2 regions of the Dactylosporangium sp. CA-139066 genome follow, and region 2 is predicted to be linked to the other one. Evidence: riboswitches for the same ligand, from Rfam matches in the RefSeq annotation. Region 2 holds a riboswitch; the other holds the start of a gene.
The links. A riboswitch is a leader RNA that binds a small molecule or an ion and turns the genes downstream of it on or off. The one in region 2 is predicted to bind glycine.

Region 1 (4,881 bases), 5.3 Mb from region 2:
CCAGGTCTCGGCCCTGCTGGCCGGCTGAGCCCGGGCCGCAGGAGCTCGGCCGGAGAAGCAGCTCGCTGGTGGCCGGGGCGGGCGCTCGCGTACAACGGTGAGATGCAGGCGACCTGGGGAACCGTGCGCGTCGATCTGGACGCGACACCACATGTCCTGATCGGCGGCACGGACGGGGCCGGGCTCGAAGCGTCCGTGCGGGGCTTCATCGCCGCGCTGCGCGACGAGCACCCGCCGGAGGAGCTGCGGATCCTGCTCGCCGATCCGCACGGGCACCAGTTCGGGCGCCTGGGGCCGACCGTCGTGGCGGACACGCCGTACCTCCTCGGCCGCCTCAACCAGGTCCTGCTCGGCGAGCTCGCCCGCCGCACCCGCGACCCCGGAGCCCGGCGGCCCCGGCTGCTCGTCGCGCTGTGGACGCTGGCCGGCGCCACCGAGCTCGCCCCCGCCGTCGCGCGGATCGCCCGCGACGGCGCCCCGCTCGGCGTGCACCTGCTGGTGGGCGACAACCGGTACGTGCCGATCCCGGTCGACCCGTATCTGACCCTGCGCGCGTCGATGCGCTCCTTCAGCGAACGCCAGTCGCGCGACCTCCTCGGCGTGCCCGACGCCTACCGGCTCGGCGTCGTCGGCGAGGCGCTGCTGCGCGCCGGCGACGCGCCGCCCGTGTGGCTGCGGCCCACCCCCTGTTATGAGGAGATCCAGCTCGAGGCCGCCGGGGCGCCGCCGCTGTGGACGCCGCCGCCCGGCGAGCCGCCGATCCCGGACGCCGGGCCCGACGGCGGGCGGCGGGTGCGGCTCGGCATCGTGGACCGGCCCTTCGAGCACCGCCGCGACCCCCTCGTCGTCGACCTGGGGGAGGGCCTCGCCATCGTCGGCGGGCCCCGGTCGGGCAAGACGACCGCGGTGCGCAACCTGGTCACCGCACTCGCCCCGGCCGGCGTGCGGGTCGCCGTGCTCGACCTGGCCGGCCACCTCGCCGACCTGGCGTCGCGACCGCACGTCGCGGCCGTGGCCGGCGGGCGTGACCGGGATGCGGTACGCCAGGCCGCCCGCCTCGCCGCCGACGACCCCGGCGGCGTGCTCCTCGTCGTCGACGGCACCGACCGGCTGCGCGAGCACGACGACGCCTACGACGTCGTGCGCGTCATGGCCCGCCGGGGGATGCCGCTGGTCGTCACCGCGCACCGCTGGAACGAGCCCGGCCCGCGCATCGAGCTGCGCATCGACCCGCGCGACTCGCTCGTCTCGCCGGCCGCCGCCGCCCTCGTGCCGTACGAGCCCGGCCACGGCATCGTCCCCGGCGCCGAGCCGGGCTCGGCGCTGCACGTCTACCTCGCACCGCCGCCCCAGGATCGCACATAATCGACCACGTCCGCGCGGCCGCGCCCGGCGCGGCCCCTGGGCGCCCTGAGCGTGGTACCGTCGCCGCGACAACCGCATATCGCCGCACGAACCGCGACGGGAGAGCTCCCGTTCTGGGACGCCGAAGGAGCAACTCCTCCCCGGGAATCTCTCAGGCCCATGTACCGCCGCGGTCAGGCAACTCTGAAAAGCCGGGACGCCGCGTCCCGCGCCCACGGTGCAAACCGCCGCACGCCGGCGGTGAAGCTCTCAGGCATTCGATGACAGAGCGGGGAGGCCCACCCTCAGGTCGTTCTTAGGGAGCCTCTTGTGACCGTTCCGTCGCACCTGCGGTACACCTCGGACCACGAATGGATCGCGATCGGCGACGCGGTGCCGCGGGTCGGGATCACCCGCTTCGCCGCCGACGCGCTCGGCGACATCGTGTACCTCGACCTGCCCGAGCCCGGCCGCGAGGTCCGCGCCGGCGAGCCCTGCGGCGAGGTCGAGTCCACGAAGTCGGTCAGCGACCTGCTCGCCCCGGCCGACGGCGTGATCGAGGCGGTCAACCCGGCCGTCACCGAGGATCCCGCCCTGGTCAACGCCGACCCCTACGCCAACTGGCTGTTCAGTCTCCGCCTCACCGGTACCCCGGACCTGCTCGACGCCGCCGCGTATCAAGACCTGACCGGCGGCGCGTGATGGCGCTGAGCGCGTTCGACCTGTACTCGGTCGGCATCGGCCCCTCCTCCTCGCACACCGTCGGCCCGATGCGCGCCGCCCGCCGCTTCGTCGCCGCCCTCGACTCGGACGGCCTGCTCCCGCGGGTCGAGCGCATCCGGGCCGAGCTGTTCGGCTCCCTGGGCGCCACCGGCCACGGCCACGGCTCGGCCCCCGCGGTCGTGCTGGGCCTGGAGGGCGCCGAACCGTCCACCGTGGACACCGACCGGACCGGGACCCGCTTCGCGCAGGTGCGCGAGTCGGGCCGGATCGCGCTGCTCGACGGCGCGAGGACGATCCCGTTTTCTCTGGACGCCGATCTGGTACTGCACCGCCGCCGCTCCCTGCCCGAGCACCCGAACGGCATGCGCTTCCACGCCTGGGACGCCGCCGGCTCGATCCTGTCCGAGCGCACGTACTTCTCGGTCGGCGGCGGCTTCGTGGTCGGCCCCGGCGGCACGGTCGCGGCGGACGAGGCCGTGCTGAAGTTCCCGTTCGGCACGGGCGCCGAACTGCTCGCCCACTGCGAGGGCCGCTCGATCGCCGACGTCATGCTGGCCAACGAGCTGTCGTGGCGCTCGGAGCCTGAGGTCCGCGCCGGCCTGCTGCACATCTGGTCGGTCATGCAGGAGTGCGTGACCCGCGGCTGCACCCGCCCCGAGGGCGTGCTGCCCGGCGGCCTGAAGGTCCGCCGCCGCGCCCCCGCGCTGCTGCGCGACCTGTCCGCCGGCGCCGACGCGGACCCGCTGCACGTCCTCGACTGGGTCAACCTGTACGCGCTGGCGGTCAACGAGGAGAACGCCTCCGGCGGCCGGGTCGTCACCGCACCCACCAACGGCGCGGCCGGCATCATCCCCGCGGTCCTGCACTACTACACCCGCTTCGTGCCCGGCGCGGACGACGACGGGGTGGTGCGCTTCCTGCTCGCCGCCGCGGCGGTCGGCATCATCATCAAGGGCAACGCCTCCATCTCGGGCGCCGAGGTCGGCTGCCAGGGCGAGGTCGGTTCGGCCTGCGCGATGGCCGCGGCCGGCCTGTGCGAGGTGCTGGGCGGCGACCCGCGGCAGGTCGAGAACGCCGCCGAGATCGGTCTGGAGCACAACCTGGGGCTGACCTGCGACCCGGTCGGCGGCCTGGTGCAGATCCCGTGCATCGAGCGCAACGCGATCGCGAGCGTGAAGGCCATCAACGCGGCGCGGCTCGCGCTGAACGGCGACGGCGCACACCACGTCACGCTCGACAAGGCGGTCCGGACGATGCGCGAGACCGGCCGCGACATGTCGGTCAAGTACAAGGAAACGGCTCGCGGCGGCCTGGCGGTGACGGTCATCGAGTGCTGACCGGGATCTTCCCGGAATCCGACATGTCCGCCACTCCGTGACGGACATCGAGTGCTGGTCGGGATCCGACATGTCCGCCACTTTGTGACGGACATGTCGGATTTTTCGGTTATGCGGCTATCTGTTGGTGGGTAAGGCCGGGCGGCGCGGGCGTGTGCGGGCCTGAGAAGCTGTGCGGCATGGCGCTGGGCGTGGTGGCGAAGATCGGGCGGTTCTGCTTCCGGCACCGCTGGTCGGTGTTGGGCCTCTGGCTGGTCGTGGTCGTGCTCGGCGGGCTCACCTTCGGGCCCGTCTTCTCCGCGATCGCCGACGCCAGCAACCCCAAGCACATCGAGGCCATCGACGGCGTCGATGCGGTGGCGACCGGGAACGACTCCAGCGGTACCGTCATCGGACTGATCAACAACGTGGACCCCAACGCCGCCGCGGTGCGGGCCGCGGTGACGGCGGCGGCCGAGGACGCGAGCCGGGCCGGCGGCGTGCGGGCCGTCGCCACGCCGTACTCGGTGCCCCAGGCCCAGGCGCCGGCCTACCTCGCCACCGACGGGCACGGGCTGCTCGTGGTCGTCACGCTGGCCAAGCTGGAGCGCAACGAACGCGACCCCGTGGTCAACGACGTGCGCGACCGGCTGCACCACCTCGACGACGCGCTTTCCTCCGCCGGTGTACCGCAGGCCACGGTCGAGGTCGGCGGCAACCCGGTGCTCAACGCGCAGATCCGCGGGGCGCAGAAGGAAGACCTCGGGCGGGCCGAGCTGATCTCGTTGCCGCTCACCCTCGTCGTGCTCGTGTTCGTGTTCGGCGGCCTGATCGCGGCGGGGCTGCCGGTGCTGGCCGCGTTCGTGTCCGTCGCCGCGGCCATGCCGCTGCTGTGGGTGTTCTCGCGGGTCACGGACCTCGACCAGAACGTCGTCACCGTCTGCACGCTGCTCGGCCTCGGCCTGTCGATCGACTACGGGCTGCTGCTCGTCGCGCGGTACCGCGAGGAGGTCGCCGCCGGATTCGAGCCCGAGGAGGCGGTCGGGCGGGCCTGGGCGACGGCGGGGCGGACGATCTTCTTCAGCGCGCTCACCGTCGCCGCCGCGCTGTCGGGGCTCATGATGTTCTCGATCCACCAGCTCGGGGCGCTCGGGGCCGGCGGCGTGTCCATCGCGGTCGTCGCCATGCTCGCCGCGCTGACGTTCACCAGCGCGCTGATCGGGCTGCTGCACAAGCGGATCCGCCCGTCGCGGAAGGCGACCGGCGGCGACGAGCGCGGGTTCTTCGCCGGGCTGTCGCGGGCCGTGCAGCGGCGGCCGGTGCTCATCGCCGCCGCGACCGCCGCGGTGCTGCTGGCCGCCGGGTCGCCGCTGCTGGGGGCCACGATCAAGCTGCCGCACCTCGAGGGCGTGCCGCGCACGATCGAGTCGGCCCGGGTCGCCGACGAACTCGCCGCGCGGTTCGGCCGCTCGTACCGGCCTGTCGTCACCGTCGTGGC
Region 2 (4,881 bases):
CGACTCCTCGCTGCTGATGCTGGACCCGAACTCCGCCCGCTGCCGCCCCTGAGCCGCTACTTGAGCAGGGCGAGGGTGAAGTCGCCGCCCTGGGGGTGGTACGCGTGGTCGATCACCCAGCGGTCCGTGAGCGCGGCGGCGAAGCGGGCCAGGACGGACGGGTCGGCGTAGAGCTCGTCGTCGGCCTTGGCCGCCTCGGGGCGCAGCGCGCTGAGGAACGTGACGGCGGCCGCGCGGCGGGAAATGTCGTACGCCTGTTCTAAAATCTGGAGGTAGTAAAGGGGGTCGTCCGGGTCCTTGAACTGGAAGATGCCGCTCGCGAAGACGTAGTCGTAGCTGCCCCCCGGAGCCTGGCCGGCGGGGAGCGCGGCGACGTGCGGGGCGCCGCGGGCCGTTGCCAGTTCGACCATGCGGGGGTCCAGGTCGACGCCGGTGTACGAGAGGGGGAGGTCCATGGCGCGCAGGTGGAAGTAGAGGTCGGCGGGGCCGCAGCCCCAGTCGAGGACCGAGCCTCCGCGGTAGCCGGACGCGCGGGTCAGGGCCTCGAAGCGGATGCGCTGCAGCTCCTCGCTGCCCCAGCCGGCGATGCGCCACGACGGGCCGTCCAGCGCGGCGTGGAACGCGAGGATCGCCTCCGTTCGTGACGTCATACGGCAGCCTCGGTCCAGGCGCGGGCCAGGATCTCGTCGGCCAGGGTCTCGTCGGGCAGGGTCTCGTCGGGCAGGGTTTCGTCGGGCAGGGCCTGGGCGAGGGCCGGCCTGCCCGCCGCCTGGATGCCGGTGATCAGGACCATCGCCGGGGAGTCGCCGGGCATCGTCACCGGGCCAGGCGGGTGCGGATCAGCAGGGCGTCCAGCGCCTCGGCCGCCGACGGGGACGCGGGCAGCTTCGAGGCGTCCCGGGCCGACTCCAGCTCGGCCGTCAGGCGCTGCACGTCCGCGGCCAGGACCTCCGGGGCGACCAGTGACGGGGGCAGGCGGTCGTGCTCGCCGGCCTTCTTGGCCTCGATGAGGTCGGGGACGTACTGCAGGGTGTTCAGCACGCGCAGGTCCGCCTGGACCTCGCCCGTGCGCATCAGGTGGATGCCGGTGTGCAGGACGCGCAGGGTGTACAGCGCCGGCTTCAGCTCGCCCGTCTTCTGGAACAGCTGCCACTGGCCCGCGGCGAAGCCCAGGTAGTGGCGGGCGTGCTCCGGGGTCAGGCAGAACGGTGCCAGCGACTTGAGCTCCTCGTGCAGCGCGGACGTCCGGATGACCAGCGGGGAGAGCAGCTGCTCCAGGACGTAGCCGTTCGGGCGCAGGAGCAGGCGGATGAACTTCGCCAGCTCCTGGCTGACGACGTCGAGCTCCATGCCCTCGCGCTCGCCGCCGATCTCGACCGTCTCCGGGCCGGTCTGCAGGCCGACCACCTCGTTGAGCGGCAGCACGTGGCAGGCGCGCAGGTCCAGGTCCGAGTCGACCGAGGCGAAGCCGTACAGGTGGGCGCCGCTGACCGTGGCGAAGACCAGCGGGTACGGGTGTTCGTCGGCCACCTCGCCGGCCCACGGCGGGATGTCGGGCAGGCTCGGCAGCGGGCGCGTCAGGAACGCGGGGCCGGCCGGCGGGGGCGCGGCGCGCAGCGCGACCAGGAACGCGTCGACGGCGGCCCGGTCGGGCTCGGCCGGCAGCGTGGTCGAGGACTCGGCCGCGGCCAGGTCGGCCTCGAGGTCGGCGGCCAGGGCGGTGAACTGCTCCCAGGTCAGCTCGCCGCGGCGGATCGCGAGGAACTCGTGGCGGTGGGCGGAGACGTCGACCAGGACCTCGCCGGTGCGCAGGACGTGGGCGCCGGCGCGCAGCAGGCGGGCCATGTGCATCGCCTGCTTCCAGCGGACCTCGCCCGTCTTCGCGCGGGTCGACGTCAGCCTCGACAGTTGGTCGCGGGCGTAGTCGCCGTACGTGCGGGCGGCGCGGACCGACAGGAACGCCGGGCGCAGGTCCAGCAGGGCCCGGCCGGCCTCCGTGACGTGCTCGACCAGCGGCGAGGACAGGCACTCCCACACGGTCGGGTTGGCGGCCAGCGCGAGGGTGCAGGCGCGCTCGACCTCCCACGAGAACTGCTCCGGCAGCGGGCCCTCGACGTGCGTCGGCGGCTTGTCCAGGCGCCAGTACGCGGGCGTCGGCGCCTGGAACACGCCGCGCCGGTCGGTGTCGGAGCTGGGGCCGTCCAGGCCGTAGGCGCGGGAGCCGACGATCGCCGAGTAGATCGTGTGCTTCGCCACGATGGTCAAGTCCTGCACAGTTGGTAGGGTAGGCACGCCGGCAATACCCGCGTGGGAGAGATCGCCGCCCGGATCGGGCGGTGGCGCCGAAGGGGCAACTCCTCCCCGGAACCTCTCAGGCAAAAGGACCTCGTCGGGTTGGCACCTCTGGAGTCTGCGACAGAGGGGGAGGAACGCACCGTTCGCCCCTGTCCCGCGACCAGAGAGTATGGCTATGACTGGTTTCGCTGCGCGGCACATCGGACCGTCCGCCGATGAACAGGCCCGCATGCTCAAGACCGTCGGGTACGAGTCGGTCGAGGAGCTCATGACCGCCGCGATCCCCGGCTCGATCCGCTGGCACCAGCCCCTCGACCTGCCGCTCGCGGCGTCCGAGGCGGAGGTCCTGGCCGAGCTGCGAGCCCTCGCGTCGGCCAACCGGCCGCTCGTGTCGATGATCGGGCTCGGGTACTACGGTACTCACACGCCGCCGGTGATCCTGCGCAACGTCCTCGAGGACCCGTCGTGGTACACGGCCTACACGCCGTACCAGCCGGAGATCAGCCAGGGGCGGCTCGAGGCGCTGCTGAACTTCCAGACCGTCGTGGCCGACCTCACCGGGCTGCCGGTCGCCGGGGCGTCGCTGCTGGACGAGGCCACCGCCGCGGCCGAGGCGATGACCCTCGCGCGCCGCTCGTCCAAGGTGAAATCCGACGTGTACGTCGTGGACGCCGACACGCTGCCGCAGACCCTCGCCGTGATCCGGACCCGGGCCGAGCCGCTCGGCATCGAGGTGCGTGTCGCCGACGTGACCGTGGAGGAGCTCCCGGCCGAGTTCTTCGGGCTGCACCTGCAGTACCCCGGGGCGTCCGGCGTGGTCCGCGACCACGAGGCCCTCGTCGCGCAGGCCCACGAGCGGGGCGCGATCGTCACCGTCGCCGCCGACCTGCTCGCCCTGTGCTTGCTGCGCGAGCCCGGCGCGATCGGCGCCGACGTCGCCGTCGGCAGCGCCCAGCGCTTCGGCGTGCCGATGGGCTTCGGCGGCCCGCACGCCGGCTACATCTCGGTCCGCCAGGGCCTCGAGCGGACCCTGCCCGGCCGGCTCGTCGGCGTGTCCAAGGACGCCGGCGGCGCCCCGGCCCTCCGGCTCGCGCTGCAGACCCGCGAGCAGCACATCCGCCGCGAGAAGGCGACCAGCAACATCTGCACCGCGCAGGTGCTGCTCGCCGTGACCGCGAGCATGTACGCGGTGTACCACGGCCCCGACGGGCTGCGCGAGATCGCCGCCCGCACCCACGACATGGCGGCCCGGCTCGCCGCCGGCCTGCGCTCCGGCGGGGTCACCACCGAGCACCTCGCGTTCTTCGACACCGTCACCGCCGTCGTGCCCGGCCAGGCCGGCCAGGTCGTCGAGGCGGCCGCCGCCCGCGGCATCAACCTGCGCCGCATCGACGCCGACCGGGTCGGCATCGCCTGCGACGAGACCACGACGTTCGGCCACCTGCGCGACGTGCTCGCCGCGTTCGGGCTGTCCCACGTCGACGTGACCGCGCTCGACACCACCGACGCCGTGCCGGGCGGGCTGCGCCGCGCGTCGGCGTACCTGACCCACCCGGTGTTCTCCAGCCACCGTTCCGAAACGGCGATGCTGCGGTACCTCCGGAAGCTCTCCGACAAGGACTACGCGCTCGACCGCGGCATGATCCCGCTGGGCTCCTGCACGATGAAGCTCAACGCGACCACCGAGATGGAGCCGATCACCTGGCCCGAGTTCGCGAACATGCACCCGTTCGCGCCGGCGTCGCAGACCCAGGGGTACCGGCGGCTGATCGGCGACCTCGAGCGCTGGCTGGCCGAGGTGACCGGCTACGACGCCGTGAGCCTGCAGCCCAACGCCGGATCGCAGGGCGAGCTCGCCGGCCTGCTCGCCATCCGGGCGTACCACCGGGACCGCGGCGACACCGAGCGCGACATGTGCCTGATCCCGTCCAGCGCCCACGGCACCAACGCGGCCAGCGCCGTCATGGCCGGCATGCGCGTCGCCGTCGTCGCCTGTGACGAGCTCGGCAACGTCGACCTCGCCGACCTCGAGAAGAAGATCGAGCAGCACCGCGACCGGCTCGCCGCGATCATGGTGACGTACCCGTCGACGCACGGGGTGTACGAAACCGGGATCTCCGATCTTTGTGCCAAGGTCCACGAGGCCGGCGGGCAGGTCTACGTCGACGGCGCCAACCTCAACGCGCTGCTCGGCTACGCCAAGCCGGGCCAGTTCGGCGCCGACGTGTCGCACCTCAACCTGCACAAGACCTTCTGCATCCCGCACGGCGGCGGCGGTCCCGGCGTCGGGCCGGTCGCGGTGCGGGCGCACCTGGCGAAGTTCCTGCCGTCGCACCCGTTCCTGGCCGCCGACGCGCCGGTCGGGCCGGTGTCGGCCGCGCCGTTCGGCTCGGCGGGGATCCTGCCGATCCCGTGGGCGTACCTGCGGCTGATGGGCCCGGACGGGCTGAGCAAGGCGACGGCGACCGCGGTGCTGGCGGCCAACTACGTCGCGGCGCGGCTGCGCGAGCACTACCCGGTGCTGTACAGCGGCGCCGAGCACCTCGTGGCCCACGAGTGCATCCTCGACCTGCGCGGGATCACCAA

Region 1: another riboswitch for glycine. It lies ahead of gcvH (glycine cleavage system protein GcvH); the one in region 2 lies ahead of gcvP (aminomethyl-transferring glycine dehydrogenase).

What each region holds. Positions count from the first base shown of each region.
Region 1 covers NZ_JBNJNH010000001.1:1,784,471-1,789,351, forward strand. The annotation lists gene ACQEVU_RS08215 (ROK family transcriptional regulator) at 1-28, shown strand, start outside; gene ACQEVU_RS08220 (FtsK/SpoIIIE domain-containing protein) at 103-1,365, shown strand; glycine riboswitch at 1,453-1,542, shown strand; glycine riboswitch at 1,543-1,642, shown strand; gene gcvH (glycine cleavage system protein GcvH) at 1,675-2,046, shown strand; gene ACQEVU_RS08230 (L-serine ammonia-lyase) at 2,046-3,404, shown strand; gene ACQEVU_RS08235 (MMPL family transporter) at 3,584-4,881, shown strand, end outside.
Region 2 covers NZ_JBNJNH010000001.1:7,119,256-7,124,136, reverse strand. The annotation lists gene ACQEVU_RS32750 (hypothetical protein) at 1-52, shown strand, start outside; gene ACQEVU_RS32745 (class I SAM-dependent methyltransferase) at 57-650, opposite strand; gene ACQEVU_RS32740 (hypothetical protein) at 647-820, opposite strand; gene ACQEVU_RS32735 (nucleotidyltransferase domain-containing protein) at 817-1,560, opposite strand; partial or broken gene ACQEVU_RS32730 (nucleotidyltransferase domain-containing protein) at 1,612-2,265, opposite strand; glycine riboswitch at 2,299-2,397, shown strand; gene gcvP (aminomethyl-transferring glycine dehydrogenase) at 2,465-4,881, shown strand, end outside.